Regions from separate parts of the Arthrobacter sp. Z1-15 genome, predicted to be linked through region 3. Evidence: riboswitches for the same ligand, from Rfam matches in the RefSeq annotation. Region 3 holds a riboswitch; each other region holds the start of a gene.
The links. Region 3 has a riboswitch for thiamine pyrophosphate ahead of thiM (hydroxyethylthiazole kinase). Riboswitches for the same ligand answer to the same signal wherever they lie in the genome.
Positions count from the first base shown of each region.

Region 1 (5,346 bases), 220 kb from region 3:
AGCAGGAGCGTCACGAAGCCGTAGTCGGCGTGCAGGCCCACACCCTGGGCGCCGGCTTCCTGCACCTCGCCGCCCACGTAGTGGGCCAGCTTGGCCATCCAGGCCGGGGAGCCTTCAAACGGTTCGGCGAAGTGGTCTTCGGGCAGCTCGAGGGAGACCGCGATGGCGCTGAGCAGTTCCGCGCCCACCTCAGACATAAGCTCCGCCCACTCCATGGACTTCTCCCGCAGCTCGGGAAGGACCTCGTCAGGGAAAAGGTTGGGGCCCTGGACCAGCCAGAACGGCTGATCCGATGGGTAATCCGCCACGGGTTCGCGTTCCGGGCCGAAGTCGATCTGCTCGCGTGAATCCGGGCGGCCCTGGGTCAGCTCGGTCCCCAGCCGGGTGTAACCGCGGAAGTGCGGCGACTTGCGGTTATCCAGCTCCAGCCGGTTCTCCAGCGGCAGGTCGAAAAAGCGCTTGGTGACGTCGAACAGGCCCTCCCATTTGGACTCACCGGCACCGTAGCCAACCAGCTGGAAAAACCCGATCCGGTGGGTTGCTTCGCGCAGCGCAGCAATGAAGTCGGTATTGAAGGAACCGTCGGCATTGCGGGCGGTGCTCAGGTCCAAAACAGGGATGGAATCGGGGATCGCAGTCATGGTTGCGAAGCTACCACCAGCTGCTGTCAAGTGAGTAGCAATTGTTACGTCATCAGATGTCGTATCCACTCTGACCTGCGCGTTCTTTAAGCACCGGGAGAGTCATCGCGTAACGATACGTCTTTCAGCGACATGTTCGCGGCGGCGCCGGCCCGGAAATCACTGCGTAGTTCCGACGGGTTCCCAGTCGCCGCGGGGCCGATGCTCGGGTTCGCCGGAGCCAACGGTCCCCGCCCGGGGAGAGGACGCCACGGCATGGCTGCGGGCCGGAATGCGGCCGGCGCGGAAAGCCAGACGGCCGCCGGCTACGGCATGCCGCATTGCCGCCGCCATTGCCACCGGATCCTGGGCGCGGGTGACGGCACTGGCCAGCAGTACGGCGTCGCAGCCCAGTTCCATGGCCAGAGCAGCTTCGGAAGCGGTGCCGATGCCGGCGTCCAGGATCACCGGTACGGACGCCCGGGAGGTGATGAGCTCGATGTTGTGGGGATTGAGTATGCCGAGGCCGGTGCCGATCGGGGCACCCAGGGGCATGACGGCGGCAGCACCCAGGTCTTCCAGGCGCTGCGCGGTGACCGGATCATCAGAGGTGTAAGCGAACACTTTGAATCCCCGGGCCACGAGCTGCTCCGTGGCGTCCAGCAGCTCCACGACGTCGGGGAGCAGTGTCTCTTCATCGGCGATCACCTCCAGCTTCACCCAGTTAGTTTCCAGTGCCTCGCGTCCAAGCTCCGCTGTCAGCAGGGCGTCGCGCGCGGTGTAGCAACCGGCCGTATTGGGCAGGATCCGGATGCCGTTGCGCTCCAGCACCGCAAAAAGGGAATCGCCCTGCTGTGGGGTGAAGCGCCGCATTGCCACGGTGGTCAGTTCGGTCCCGGAGGCAAGCAGTGCCTGCTCGAGGGTGTGAAGGGAGGTCAGGCCTCCCGTGCCCATGATGAGCCGGGACGACAGTTCTGTGCCGTCGAGTTCCAAGTGGTCGGCTGTGAGAACGCTGGCCATGATTAGCCTCCCTGGATGGCGGTGACGATTTCAACGGTCTGTCCCTCGGCGACTGTCGTGCGGGACCAGGAGCTGCGCGGCACGACGGCGGCGTCCACCGCCACCGCTACGCCTAGGCGCCCGCCGTCGGCCGGACGGCCGTCCGGCAGCAGCGGGCGCCGGGTGGCGCCGGCGACGAGATCGGTGATCGTGGTCTCCCGCGGAACGTTCCTGGGGGTGCCGTTGAAGGTTATGGCGGGCATTACATGCTCCTGTTCGAGGTGGCGGGCGGCGGTGTGCTGAGCGGAGGCGTGGTGGGCGGCGAAGCGGCGGGAGCGGCGGCGGGCGGGTTAGGACTGCTGTGGTCGAAACGGTGCGGGTCGGCAGCGGCCAGGAACCGGGCATCGGCTGCCGGGTTGCTGCCGCGCATGCCGGTGAGAAGCTGGGCTGCGAGGCGGGCAGCCAGCGGAGCCAGCAGCACCCCGTGCCGCGAAAATCCGGTGGACACCGCCACACCGGGTACGGGCGTCCCGTCCGGCCTGCGCAGGGCGCCGAGGTACGGGCGGTCATCGGGGGTAGCGGGGCGGGCCTTGGCCATGACTTCGACCAGATCCAGGTCCGCAACTGCCGGTACGAGGGTCTGTGCGTCCCGCAGCAGGGCAAAAACACCTCCGGCGCTGGCCCCGTTCCGTCCGTCCTCGCGGGACGTGGCGCCAATGACGATCGTGCCGTCGCTGCGCGGCACCAGATAGACCGGTACGCCGTGAACCAGGCCGCGGACGGTGTGCTCGAGCAGGGGAGGCGCTCCCGCGGGCAGCCGGGTGCGCAGGATGTCCCCGTGCACGGGGCGCAGCGGCGGAGCATAGCCGGACGGCAGACCGTGCAGCCGGCTTAGTCCGGTGCCCGCTGCCAATAGCGTCTGTGCGGCGGCAAGTTCCCTCCCGTCCTCCAGCACGACGCCGGTAACGGCTCCGCCTCCCCACAGCAGGCCGGTGGCGGAAGCTCCAATGAGCACGGCAGGGCCGCCGTCTGTCCGGCCGGAAGGACAACCCTCCGTCCCGCCGGGTGCCACCAGGGCACCGAGAAGGGCTGCGGTGAGCCGGCGGGGGTCCACCTGATGGTCGGAGGGAATGCGGAAGACGGACGAAAGGCGGGGACTGAGCGCAGGCTCCAGCGTGCGTGCGGTTCGCAGGGATATCTGCTCAACCGTTGTCCCGTAACTCCTCTGCAGCAGGCGCAAATCTGCCAGCGCCTGCCGGTCGGCGGCATCGGCTCCGCAGACCAGGGTCTCGGTGCGCCGGTAACCAACGGACGCGCCCGCCGCTGCTTCCAGGGCCGAAACGAACGCCGGATATTCGGCCGCGGAGGCAGCCATCAGCGGATACAGGGGCTCTTGGCTGTACTGCACCTCGGAGGCCGGAGCCAGCATTCCCGCCGCGGCCAGAGATGCGCCGCCCCCGGGATCCGGGTCAACCACGGCAACTGTGCGGCCGCGCCGCCGCAGCTCCCAGGCTGCTGCCAAACCGATCACTCCGGCGCCGACCACTACGACGTCGACGGCGGGTGTTCCGGGGACGGAACGGGAGGGCTGGGGTGCAGGATTCACCGGGATGTCCTTTTCCTACGGCGGCATGACCCGCATCAGGTGTGGCGGTCGGCGCTTAAGCCCTCTCAGCCCCCAGGGGGACTCCCGCAGAACCGCTGCTTTACCAGCGTGTCAGGGAGCCTACCACGCCGGGAGCGGGCATCCACCGTCGCTTCGCGTCCCCGGGCGGGCTGGAAGGGCCGCCCTGCAGAGGCGGATCAGCGAATTACGATACACAAATATGCGCTAATCGCTTCGATGTGGTCTGATATCTACGTCAGTCTTTAGGTAAGCCTTACCTTTCGTCAGCGATAGGAATGCAGTTGTCTCCCTCCCATCCTCCTCATGGAACCTCCCGCAGAACCCTTCTGGGCGGCGCCGGCCTGGGCTTTCTGGCCCTTGCCCTGGGCGCCTGTTCCTCCCGCGAAACGGTGGCCGCCGCCGGCGGATCAGCCGGTTCGCAGGGCTTCACCGTGACTGACATGCGCGGCGTGCAGGTCTCCTTTGACGCTCCCGTGCAGCGGATTGCGACGACGGTGATCCCCTCGCCTTCCATGCTCGCCGCGGTGGACGGCGGTTACGGCAAGATTGTCGGCATCAACGAGTCCACCGTCCAGGCCAACCGGCAGGGCCTGTTCGGGGAGATGTACCCGGAGTCGAAGACGACCACCACGGTTTCCCCGTCCAGCTTCACGCCGAACATTGAAACGCTCACCTCCCTGAACCCCGACGTCGTGTTCCAGTGGGCGGACCAGGGCGACGGCCTGGTGGAGCCGCTGGAAACGGCGGGCTTCAAGACCGTCTGCCTGCTCTACGGCACGCAGGAATACCTGGAAACCTGGGTCTCGCTGTTCTCGACGATCCTGGGCAAGCCGGAACGCGGCACCGAAATTGTGGACTGGATGCACGCCGAGATCGAGCGCCTCCGGCAGGAACTCTCCTCCGTGACGACGCCGGTGCGCGTGGTCCACCTGGGCCAGTCCGGAGACGGCTACTCCGCGTCGAACAAATCCTCCTACATGCACTACTGGATGGAGCTGGCCGGGGGCCGGAACATGGCCGCGGACAACATCAGTGCCGAGAACGTGGTCAGCGCCGAGCAGCTCATCGAATGGGACCCCGAGGTCATCACGCTGGGAGGCTTCGACACCCGCACCCCGGCGGACGTGTACGCCGACAAGTCCCTGGCCTCCGTGTCAGCAGTGCGCAACCGCCGCGTCTACAAGGCTCCGCTGGGCGGCTACCGCTGGGAGGTCCCGTGCGCCGAATCTCCGCTGATGTGGCAGTGGGCCGCCGAGATCTTCCATCCCGGGCTCACCCGGCACAACCTCCGCGCAGCCATGCGCGAGAAGATCAGCTACCTCTACGGCTACGACATTTCAGAGACCCAGATCGACGCCGCCCTCCGCCTGGACCTGAACAGCGCAAGCACCGGCTACGAGGTCTTCAGTGCCTGAGACAAGGACGGGCACGACGACGGCGGCTGGCGCGGGCATCGCACGGGCGGCCCCGGCGGCGGCAGTTGAGGCTGCCGGCCTGCCCATGCCGCCGTCGGTCTCTTCCCGGCCGGCCCCGCCCGAATCATCCCGCCCGCCGGCCCGCAGCCACCGGCTGCCGCTGCTGCTGTGCGTCCTGATCCTGTGCGCGGTGGCCCTGGTGTCCATGGCCGCCGGCCGGTACTGGGTGCCGCCAAACGAAATCCTGCGCATCCTCGCCAACGAGGCAACGGCACTCTTCGGCGCCGGCGGGGGAGAGGGCGCGCTGCGGCGGACCTGGACCGATCAGGAAGCCACCGTGGTGCTCGACGTACGCCTGCCGCGCGTCCTGCTGGCGTTCCTGGTGGGCGGGGCGCTGTCCCTGGGCGGTGCCTGCCTGCAGGCCCTGTTCCGCAATCCGCTGGTCAGCCCGGACATCATCGGCGTCACCGCCGGAGCGTCCTTCGGCGGCGTGCTGGTGCTGACCCTTGGCCTCTCCGGCGGCTGGATGGTGGGCGGTGCGTTCGGCTTCGGCCTGGCCGCGCTCGCCGTCGTGCTGGCGCTGGGGCGGATGGGCGGAGCCGGCGGCCCGATGCTGATGATCGTGCTCGGCGGAATCGTGGTGGCCGCGTTTTTCAACGCGATGGTCTCCTTCATCACCTACACC
Region 1 covers NZ_CP096454.1:242,786-248,131, forward strand. The annotation lists gene M1D40_RS01245 (isopenicillin N synthase family dioxygenase) at 1-641, opposite strand, end outside; gene M1D40_RS01250 (thiazole synthase) at 801-1,640, opposite strand; gene thiS (sulfur carrier protein ThiS) at 1,643-1,882, opposite strand; gene M1D40_RS01260 (FAD-dependent oxidoreductase) at 1,882-3,225, opposite strand; TPP riboswitch at 3,220-3,323, opposite strand; gene M1D40_RS01265 (ABC transporter substrate-binding protein) at 3,528-4,661, shown strand; gene M1D40_RS01270 (FecCD family ABC transporter permease) at 4,654-5,346, shown strand, end outside.
Region 1: it holds a riboswitch for thiamine pyrophosphate, as region 3 does, so the genes downstream of both, M1D40_RS01260 (FAD-dependent oxidoreductase) here and thiM (hydroxyethylthiazole kinase) in region 3, are expected to answer to the same signal.

Region 2 (5,346 bases), 420 kb from region 3:
CGCTGACGGAACTGGTGCTGCGGGAAGGCCCGGGCGAGGCCGTGGTGAAGCTGCTGCTGACCCGCGGCGTTGAAGGGGCGCACTCCCCCACGGCGTGGGTTGCCGCTTCCCCCGTTCCGGCCGGCACACGCGAACGCACCGCGGACGGCGTGTCCGTACTGCTGCTGGACCGCGGTTACGACAGCACTCTGGCGGAGCGGGCACCGTGGCTGCTCCTCGGAGCCAAGACCCTCTCCTACGCCGTCAACATGGCCGCCCTGCGCTACGCGAAGGCCAACGGCGCCGACGACGTCATTTTCACCTCCGCCGACGGCAAGGTCCTGGAAGGCCCGACGTCCAGCGTCATTTTGGCCGTGGAAGAGGACGGCGTCAAAATGCTGCTGACCCCCGAGCTGGAGAGCGGGATCCTGCCCGGCACCACCCAGCGGGCGCTGTTCGACGCCGCCGAAGCGGCCGGCTGGGCCCGGGGTTACGGCCCGCTGGAGCCGGCGCACCTGATGGAGGCCGACGCCGTGTGGCTGGTTTCCAGCATCCGGCTGCTGGCTCCGGTTACCTCCATCGACGGAACGCCGATCAGTTCCTCCCCCGCTCTCACCGAGGAACTGACCGCCCTGCTGCGGGAAGCGCTGACGGAGGGTTAACGAGAGGGAACGGCCGCCGCCGGGGCGCCCCGGCGCGGGCGCCCCGGCGCGGGCGCCCCGGGTCCCCGGCCGGGCCCCGGCCGGCCTAGGTGAGGATGAAGTTGAACGTCCCCGCCGCCACGGCGGCAGCCAGTGCAGCGCCGGCAGACACCGCCCCGTACAGAGCCACCCAGATATCCAGGCCGGTGAACACGGACGTCCGCGCCCAGGTCCGCTCGCCGCTGCCAAAGCCGCGCGCCTCCATGGCCGCTGCCAGCCGAATGGCGCGGCGCACCGCCTGGACCAGCAGCGCCACCGACTGCCCGAGGAAGGACCGGGCACGGGCCAGCGGCCCTGCGTCCGAGCCGATCCCGCGTGCGTGCCGGGCCATGCCCAGGGTCTGCCATTCCGAGACCAGCAGGCCGACCAGCCGCATGGCAGCCAGCGCGCCGAGCACGAAGCGGTGCGGCAGCCGCAGCTTCTGGGCCAGCGCATCCGCCAGATCCGTCGGGTCCGTGGAGACCAGCAGATAGATTCCGGGCAGGGCGATCGCCAGCCCCCGCAGTCCAATCGCGATGCCTGCCTCCACCGAATCCGAGGTGAACAGCAGCGGCCCGGCGTCCAGCAGCACCGCTCCGGTCTTTTCGGCCAGCAGTGCGGTGCCGTAGGCGCCGATGAGGGCAGCAACAAGCAACGGCCAGATGCGCTTGAGCAGCGTCAGCGGCTCAATCCGCAGCAGCGGCAGCAGGACCAGCTCGGACGCCAGGACTATTGAGGCACTGATCCAGTCCACGCTCACCAGCACAGCCACTGTCAGAGCCAGCGCCGCAGCCAGCTTGGACAGCGGATTGGCCCGTTCCAGCAGCGTTCCGGCCGGCCGCCGGGAGGGGTTGCGCAGGTCGGCGGGTTCCTGGTGCTGTGCTGTGAAACTCAATTCTTCCGAGCGTTTCACAGCAGCGCTCCGGCCCGGGCGGTGCCGTGTTCCACCCGCAGGAGGCTGCCGCCCAGGGCAGCTAGGAATTCGGCGTCGTGGGTCACGGAGACCACCGCCGTGCCGTCAGCCACCAGCGTACGGAGCAGTGCCACGAGCTCGGCCCAGGTGTTCGCGTCCTGCCCGAAGGTGGGTTCGTCCAGGAGAAGCACAGCGGGGTCGGTGGCGATCATCGTGGCGACGGAGAGGCGGCGCTTCTCTCCGCCGGAGAGGGTGAACGGGTTGGCGTCCAGCAGCGCGGACAACCGCAGCCGGTCGGCCAGGGAAGCCACCAGCCCGGCTACCTGCGCTTCGGACTTCCGCCCCGTGCGCCGGGGTCCGAAGGCCAGTTCCTCTCGCACCGTTGCCGCGAGGAACTGGTGCTCGGGTTCCTGGAAAACGGTGCCGATCCGGGTCACCAGGTCCGTTGATTTCCACCGCGCAGGATCGGGCCCTGCAGCACCGGCCAGTGCGGGGGCGGCACGCAGGGCGCCGGCGACGGGCTTCAGCAGCCCGCCCAGGGTCAGCGCCAGCGTGGACTTTCCGGCCCCGTTGGGACCGGTGATCCCCAGGGCGGTTCCGGCCGGCAGCGCCAGGTCCACATCGCCCACAACAGCCGGTGCCCGCTTGGAGCGTCCGGCGCCCAGACCGCGGGCTTCAAGCAGGAGTTCCCCCGGTGTTCCGGCCGCCGGCCCGCCAACGGCAGGCCGCACTCCGGGCAGCCAGACCCCCGCGGCGCGGAGGCGGTCCCGGTTGGACGGATCGGTGAGGACCTTCGAGGGCGGTCCGTCGGCGAGGATTCCGCCGTCGGCCGCCAGGACCACCACGCGGTCCACGACGTCGGCCCACACTGAAACGCGGTGTTCCACCACGATGAGCGTGGCGCCGGTGCGTTCCAGGACGCGTTCGACGGCGGCACGGACCTCCAGCACTCCCGCCGGGTCCAGGTTGGCCGTGGGTTCATCGAGCAGCAGCAGCCCGGGCCGCATGGCCAGCACCGATGCCAGAGCCAGCCGCTGTTTCTGCCCGCCGGACAGGGCTGCGGTGGGATGGTGCAGCGGAACCCGGAGCCCGACGTCGTCCAGGCTCGCCCGGACCCGTTCCCAGATCTCCTGCGGCGGCACCCGGAGGTTTTCGGCGCCGAACGCCACTTCGTCGCCCACCCGGGAGAGCACCAGCTGGGAGTCGGGATCCTGCAGCACAAGTCCGGCCCGGCCGCGGGCCTTCAGCGGAGTTTCCCCGTCCAGGGTCAGGGTGCCGTGCTCCTCACCGGCGGCATCGGGGCCGGACCCTTCGCCCAGCACGCCGGCGAGGGCATGCAGCAGGGTGGATTTGCCGGCGCCGGAGGCCCCGAGCAGCAGCACCTTTTCGCCGGCCTCAATGTCCAGTGACAGGGATGAGACGGCCGGGGTGCTGCGCCCGGAGTGCCGCCAGCTGTAGTCGCGGGCTCGGACCGCTGCGGGGGCTCCGGCCGGGGACCGCCTAGGCGCGTGCATGGGAGCGAACGTCCGCAGCCCGTCCGGACGCAAACGGGGCCAGCACTCCGGTGCGGGCCAGCGCCCGGGCGATCAGCCAGGAGACAAATCCGGCAATGACGGCTCCGGAGACGGCGGCGAACAGCGTGTACAGCGCCTGCCACTGGAAGGCCCATTCCGGCTTGTAGAGGATGCTTTCACTGACGCCGAGGAAGATTCCCGAGACAAGTCCGGCCAGCACCGCCACGGGCAGCGTGTACCGGAGGTAAAGGAACGCCAGGAACACCAGTTCCGCGCCGAGGCCCTGGATGAAGCCGGAGAGCAGCACCGACAGGCCGAACTGGGTGCCCAGCACGCCGGAAACTGCGGCGGCGAGGACTTCGCAGTAAATTGCAGCGCCGGGTTTGCGGATAATGAGCGCACCGAGAACGCCGGCGATCAACCATCCGCCGGTGTACAGCCCGCCGAGCGGAGGGAAAGCAAGGATCAGGGCTTCAACGCCGGCGTAGCCCAGGGACCAGGCCCAAAAAATTACGCCTACTGCCACGCCCAGCACGGAGGCGACCACAATATCCACCACCCGCCACGGGCGCCGGAGGGATGACAACTGCTGCTGGAAACGGTTCTGCTGCATAAAAAAATCCTCCTGAGGTACAGGAGGGGAGGGACCGTCCACGGCGGACTGCCGTGAGGTCCCGTGAGATCTCGACTCCCTAGCGCCGGTACTAACCGGATCAGGTTCGAGGGTCTGCGGATGTCCGCACTCTCAGCGCCGTTGGTCTTTCCTTGTTCTTTCTGACCGGCTGTAACCCCGGGCAGAGAGTAAGGGCAGAGGCGCTCCCCTGTCGTATGTTTGCGCCTCCCACTGTACACACGGAACGGCCCGAAGGGGAGGATCGGCGGGTAGGGTTAGGGAAAAGGCCTTCAACCCTAGGAGCATCATGAACCTGATCCTCAAACTGCTCGCCACCGGTGCCAGCATCGGCGCCGGTCTCCTGTCCGCCAAGATCCTGGACTTTGTCTGGACCCGGGTCACGGGCAACGAGCCGCCCCGCGACAAGGACGGTGTCCTGGACGTGAGCCTGCGCACCGCGGTGATCTTCGCCGTCGTATCCGGTGCCGTCAGCCAGGGCATCCGCGTGCTGACGAACCGGGGCACCCAGCGCGCCATCCAGCGCTACCAGAAGACGCCGGAAATCGTCTAGGCGTCCTCCGCCTTACTTCGGGGCGCTCAGCCCTCGGGACTGTGTCCCGGGCGGCGGGCGCCCTGATTGTTTTCCGCTTCGGCTCCGGACACAGCCCCGGGCTGCGCCTCGGGAGCCCGCGCCGGAGTAACGGGTACGGCGTCGTCGTCCAGCGAGCCGGCCGGCGGGTGTTCGCCGGGGTCGCCGTCCACGCGCGGGTCTTCACTGTCGCTGTCATCCCCGGCGGTTCCGGCGTTGGCCTGCAGCAGCAGCTCCTGCGCCCGCGCCACAACGTCGTCGAGCTCGTCGATCGTCAGCAGCTCCGGCCGCAGGTGCTTGGTGCGGTAACCCGCGCGGCCAATCATGTGGGCGGAGACCGGGGCGGTGAGGAGCATGAACAGCCAGCACACGGCAAGGACCGGCAGCAGGACCCAGCTTTCAAACTGCACGGCCATGGCCAGCAGGAACAGCAGCAGGCCCAGCACCTGGGGTTTGGAAGCGGCGTGCATCCGGCTCATGAGGTCGGGGAAACGCGTGAGGCCAATGGCTGCGGCCAGCGACATCAGGGCACCGCCGAGCATCAGGACTCCGACAATGACGTCTTTCAGTTCCTGGTTCACCGGTTATCTCCTGTCCGTAACGAAGCGGGCAACCGTCACGGAGCCAATGAAGCCGATCAGCGAGACGGACACCAGGAGCGCCAGGAAGTTGAGGTTCTTGTTCACGATCATGTCCGTTGCGAGAGCGGCACCAACGATTGCCAGCAGGACATCGGCTGCCAGCACCCGGTCCAGAATGGACGGTCCGCGGGCGATCCGGAAAATCGCACCGGCCGCTGAGGCCGACAGCATGATGGACACCAGGACCACAAAAACGGTCATCATGACGGGGCTCCCTTGCTGGTTGCAGCGGTACCGCCCGGCACGGCGGCTTCTCCTCGGGACAACGCTTCTTCAGCCTTCAGGACTTCCAGGTCCTCGCGGGTGCCGATGCTGCGGATCAGCCAGGATTCGGTGTCCCGGACGTCCTTGCGGACCTTATCCGCGTGTTCGGGGGTGGAAACGTTCAGGCAGTGCAGGTACAGCGTGGAGGTGGAC
Region 2 covers NZ_CP096454.1:3,512,633-3,517,978, forward strand. The annotation lists gene M1D40_RS16245 (aminodeoxychorismate lyase) at 1-641, shown strand, start outside; gene M1D40_RS16250 (energy-coupling factor transporter transmembrane component T family protein) at 727-1,518, opposite strand; gene M1D40_RS16255 (ABC transporter ATP-binding protein) at 1,569-3,086, opposite strand; gene M1D40_RS16260 (ECF transporter S component) at 3,073-3,699, opposite strand; TPP riboswitch at 3,759-3,919, opposite strand; gene M1D40_RS16265 (DUF4235 domain-containing protein) at 4,007-4,270, shown strand; gene mnhG (monovalent cation/H(+) antiporter subunit G) at 4,297-4,869, opposite strand; gene M1D40_RS16275 (monovalent cation/H+ antiporter complex subunit F) at 4,873-5,130, opposite strand; gene M1D40_RS16280 (Na+/H+ antiporter subunit E) at 5,130-5,346, opposite strand, start outside.
Region 2: it holds a riboswitch for thiamine pyrophosphate, as region 3 does, so the genes downstream of both, M1D40_RS16260 (ECF transporter S component) here and thiM (hydroxyethylthiazole kinase) in region 3, are expected to answer to the same signal.

Region 3 (5,346 bases):
GCGCACCAGTTCGGCGGGCAGGTCGCTTTGGCCCACGTGGACTCCGTGGACGCCGGCGCGGGCGGCCCGGGCCGCCAGGTAGATGTCCACCCGGTCATCCACCAGTACGGTCGCCCGGTTTCCTGCGGCTTCGGCGACAGCAAGGACCAGGGCGTAAAAATCAGCCGCCGAGGCGTTCTTTTCCCGTACCTGGATGGTTTCCACGCCGCCTGCCACTGCGGCCCTGACGGTCTCGACGACCCCGCGCGGCCCGCAAAGGACCGTGTCGGTCACCAAGTAAATGCCGCTGTTGTGGACGCGCTCCCGGGCCCGGGACACGTCAGCGACTCCGGCCTTCATGCGCTCACCAGCCGCTGCTTCAGGTCCTGCGCGTTGAGAGAGGCGAGGGCGTCGAGGAAGCCGACGGCGAAGCTGCCCGGTCCGGAGCAGGACTCCGCTGCCGGTTCAGCCGCAACGGTGTAAACGGCGGTTGCCGCCGCCACTGCGGCCAACTTGCCGCCGTCGTCGGCTGCGCCCAGGAATGCTGCGGTGACAGCGCCCAGCGCACAGCCGCCGCCGGTGACCCTGGTGAGCAGCGCATCACCGTTACTGACCCGCAGGGTCTGTACGCCGTCTGTGATCACGTCAGTGGGGCCCGAGACGGCGACAACGGAACTGTATTTTTCAGCCAGCAGGAGCGCCGCCGGAAGGGCGCTTTCCGGATCGTCGGTGGCGTCGACGCCGCGGCCGCCGGACCCGAGGCCGGCCAGAGCAATGATTTCCGAGGCGTTCCCGCGGATGGCCGTCGGCTGCAGGGCCAGCAGTTCGGCCGCGAGGGCAGTGCGCACCGGCAGGCTGCCCACGGCCACCGGGTCCAGCACCCAGGGGGTACCGGCATCATTGGCGGCTTCGGCGGCCTCCAGCATGGCCCGGCGCTGTTCCTCATGCGGGGTGCCCAAATTGATCAGCACACCCGAGGCCGCCCGGGCGAACGGTCCTGCCTCCCCCGGTATGTCGGTCATCGCCGGTGCTGCGCCCAGCGCGAGCAGAACGTTGGCGGTGAAATTCGTGACCACGGCATTGGTCAGGCACTGCACCAGGGGCGGTTCGGCGCGCAGGCGCGCCAGGAGGGTGGAAACGATTAACGGTGTCAGGCGAATAGTCATCCGCGACATCCCTTCGCTAGTTCGAACTAGATCAGGTTCAACGGGTGTTATCTCAGCCTGTCGGCACCCCGTGTCACTGCAAAGCACTCTAGGCCATTTGCGCGCCCGTTCCCACCTGGGCCCGAGGGACCCCGGCCGGCGCTGCTCCGGCCGCCCTGCTTACGCCTGTCCGCCCGTCCGCCGGGTCCGCCGGTTAGAGCGTGGAGTGGTCACCCAGCCGGTGATAGGTGCGGTTGTGGTAGACCAGCGGCTCGTCCGGCGCCCCCGGGCTCAGGATCTCCAGGACTTCGGCAGTTACCAGTACGGAGGAGCCGACGGCGGTGCGCTCCAGGATTCGGGCGCGGAGGGCCCGCGGCACATCCCGCAGCAGCGGTTCCCCGGTGGGAAGATCCTCCCAGGCCAGCGCCGAAGTGAAGCGTTCGGAACCCGGGCGGGCAAAAAGATCGGCCAGCCCGGCATTCCGGGCGCCCAGGAGGTGCACCACAATGGTCTCGGCAGAGGCAACAACGCCGGCTGAACCGGAGGCCGAGGCCAGCGAAAAGACCAGGATGGCCGGATCGGCCGAAACGGAAGACACAGACGATGCAGTCAGTCCCACCGGACCGGACCCGCCGTCGGCAGTAATGACGGCCACTCCCGCCGGATGGGCACGGAAGGCGTCCTTGAAATGGTCTGTGAGCATAGGTCCTACGCTAGAACCTCAACAATGGTTGAGGTCAAATCGGAGCCCGCCCGCTGCGGCGACCCGCGGCCCGGCCGCAGCCGCTCATCAGTAGTCCAGGACGGGTGCACCGGTTCCCCGGCCGGCTGATTCGTCGTCGGGGTTTACAAACCGGCATTCGGCAAGCGAGAGGCAGCCGCAGCCGATGCAGCCGCCGAGGCGGTCCCGCAAAGCCTCCAAGGAGTGGATCCGGGCGTCCAGTTCCTGCCGCCACGCCAGTGACAGCCGCTGCCAGTCATTGTGATCCGGCACAGCGTCCGTCGGCAGTTCTTCCAGGGCGCGCGCAATGGTGGCCAGCGGGATTCCCGCGCGCTGGGCGGCCCGGATCACCGCAACCCGCCGGAGCACGGAGCGGTCAAAGCGCCTCTGGTTCCCCGCCGTGCGGCGGCTGGCGATCAAGCCCTGCCGCTCGTAAAAGTGCAGCGCGGAAACCGCCACCCCGCTGCGCTCCGCCACCTGGCCCACCGTCAGTTCGGACCGGGCGGAGCCGCGTGGGTCCGCTAACCCGTCACTGCCTGCAGTCTTGCCCATATTCGCCTCCGTCCCTTCCATTATCGGCGTTCCGCGGGCGCCGCCGACATCCTGCGGGCTTTCACGGCAGGCAGCATCCGGGCTTTCTCGTCAGGACTCTGGCGGCTCCGCCGCCAGCGTGCCTACAGTGGCGCCCTGAACAGTGTCCGGACGCCCGGTCCGGACCGGAAAGGCCGGCGTGAGCACTGCAGCTCCCGCCGCCGGAACCCCGGTTTTCCTGCAGGGCACCGGCGGCCCCGATCCTGTTCCTGCCCGGATCATCCGCGAGCAGTTGGTGCTGGAACCCGGTCTGGCCAACTACACCGTCCTGAATGTCGCGTGGGCCGCCGGCGCGGCTCGCGATGTCAGCGTGGTGCCGGCACTGCCGCCGCGCTACCGGGACAGCGCCGCCGCGGCGGAGCTGCCCGGGCCCGACGGCGGACGGGGCCTGGCAATGGCCGGAATGGATCTGCTGCGCGCAGCAGCGGCGCCCTGGCCTGCTGCTTCCGGGGCCGGTGCGGCCGCGGAAACGGATACGGCGGCTGCGGAGGAACGGGTGCTGGCCGGCAGCGTGCAGCGATGGGTGCTGGAGCTGGTGACCAATGCCGCCGTAGACCGACGCGTGCCGCTGACCGAAGCCGCTTCGGATTTTTCTCGCAGCATCATCTATTACCTCCGCCGCGGAGCCGACGCCCGGTCCGTCATTGCCAATGCCCTGCGCCTGTCCCCGCAGGACGCCCCGGTCATCCTGTTCGGGCACAGCCTCGGCGGGGTGGCGGCGGTGGATCTGCTGACCGGGCCGGAGTGGGACGCAGCCGGCATGCGGGTTGACCTGCTGGTCACCGCCGGCTCCCAAAGCCCGTGGCTCTACCTGCTGGGCGGGCTGGCTCATGCCGGACCCGGAAAGCCGGGGAGCGTTCCGGTGCCGTGGCTGAACTTCTGGGATGAGCGGGATCTGCTGTCCTTTTGCGCCGAAAATGTCTTTTCCGGCAGCGCGGGGATCCGTGATGTGGAGATCACCTCGGGCGAACCGTTTCCGGCGTCGCACAGTGCCTACTTCACCGATCCGGACCTCTACCGGGCCATAGGCGAGGAGGTGGCAGGCGCGGATCCGGCCCGGGGACGCTCTGGCCCGGACGCCGGGGTTTAGTGTTCACTGGACTACATGAGAGCCATCTGGAAGGGCGCCATCGCCTTTGGACTGGTCAATGTCCCAGTCAAGGTTTACGCCGCCACCGAAGACCACGACGTCAGCCTGCACCAGGTCCACGAAAAGGACGGCGGGCGCATCCGCTATCAGCGCCGTTGCGAAATCTGCGGCGAGGTGGTGGAGTACAAGGACATCGCCAAGGCGTACGACGACGGCGAGCAGACCGTGGTGCTCACTGATGAGGACCTGGCCTCCCTGCCGGTGGAAAAGAGCCGGGAGATCGACGTCGTCGAATTCGTTCCCAGCGAGCAGGTCGATCCGATCCTCTTCAACAAGACCTATTACCTGGAGCCCGACTCCAAGTCCACAAAGTCCTATGTGCTGCTGCGCCGGACGCTCGAGGACACCGAGCGCACGGCCATTGTGCAGTTTTCGCTGCGCCAAAAGAGCCGGCTCGGTGCCCTGCGGGTCCGGGGTGACGTCCTGACCCTGCAGACACTGCTGTGGGAGGACGAAGTGCGCGAGGCGTCCTTCCCGTCCCTGGACGAGAAGGTGCGGATCAGCGCGAAGGAGCTGGAAATGTCCTCCGCCCTCGTCGATTCCTTCAGCTCGGACTTCAACCCGGCCGAATTTACCGACGACTATCAGGAACAGCTGAAGACGCTGATCGAAGCGAAGCTCGAAAAGGGCGAGGCACTGGACACCGAGGAAACCTTTGGTGGCGAGTCCGACGACGAAGGCGGCAAGGTCCTGGACCTGATGGAAGCGCTGCGCCGCAGCGTGGAAAAAAACCGCGGCAAAAAATCCGGCGGGACGAAATCCGGCGGCTCGGGGTCACGGTCCTCGTCCCGGCGCAAGACCGACGACGGGGAATCCAGCGAGAAGAAACCCGCGGCGCGGAAAACTGCCGCCAAAACCAAGAAGGGTGCGTAGGCCATGGCCATCACGAACTTTTTCCGCGACCGCAACGGGCGGATCCGGATTTTTGAAGCACCCAACCTTCCCATCCTTGCGTGGGCCGGGTTTGGTGCCGCGTCCATGATGGCGCTGACGCCGAAGTACCGGGACCTCATGGGCAGCCTGAGCAAAGCTTCACTGGTGATCTGGGCCCTGCTGGAGACTGCGACCGGTCAGAGCCCGTTCCGCCGGACCCTGGGCGCAGCCACACTCGCCCGGGAGGTCCTGTCCGGCGACTGACAAAGCACTGCGTCCAAAGTCCTGAGGTCGCCGAAGTCCTGAGCCGATGGCGCAGCCTGCGGTGCAGTTACTGCTTGTAGCCTTCGACCTCGCCGACCGGCCGGACTGTCGCATCGTCCGGGTTTTCGCCGGCGTCCAGGCGAGCCCGGCGCTGCCGCAGCAGGTCCCAGCACTGGTCCAGCTGCTCCTCAACCCGGCGCAGCTGCTCCATCCGGTCCTCAGGATGCTCGCCGGCAGGCGAGTCCCTCAGGGACTGTTCCTTCTCCACTAGTTCTGAAATCCGGTGCTGAATCTCGCTGGCGTCCATTCCCCTACGCTAGCCACCGCGCACGCCCGTGACCAGCACCCCGCAGCCGCCGAAGGCGGATGTACCCGGGATGCCAGCGGTCTATTGCCTTTTTCTGCAGGCCCGGGTGAAATCCGAACGGTATGAGGACGGCGTTGGACAATGGCGGTTGAACCATCACGGTTGAACAAGGGCCGGACAGCGGAAAGGACCGGCAATTGCCGGTCCTTTCCGTGGTTTTTTACGGTGCGGAGGTCCTGTTTTACGCGGTGGAGGTCCTGCCCGAAGTGGCCTGGCTGCGGCCAAACAGCAGACCCAGTCCGACCATGGCAATGCC
Region 3 covers NZ_CP096454.1:24,752-30,097, reverse strand. The annotation lists gene thiE (thiamine phosphate synthase) at 1-339, opposite strand, end outside; gene thiM (hydroxyethylthiazole kinase) at 336-1,145, opposite strand; TPP riboswitch at 1,137-1,226, opposite strand; gene M1D40_RS00160 (flavin reductase family protein) at 1,339-1,827, opposite strand; gene soxR (redox-sensitive transcriptional activator SoxR) at 1,915-2,397, opposite strand; gene M1D40_RS00150 (hypothetical protein) at 2,576-3,526, shown strand; gene ku (non-homologous end joining protein Ku) at 3,542-4,459, shown strand; gene M1D40_RS00140 (hypothetical protein) at 4,463-4,723, shown strand; gene M1D40_RS00135 (DUF2630 family protein) at 4,791-5,030, opposite strand; gene M1D40_RS00130 (DUF4383 domain-containing protein) at 5,272-5,346, opposite strand, start outside.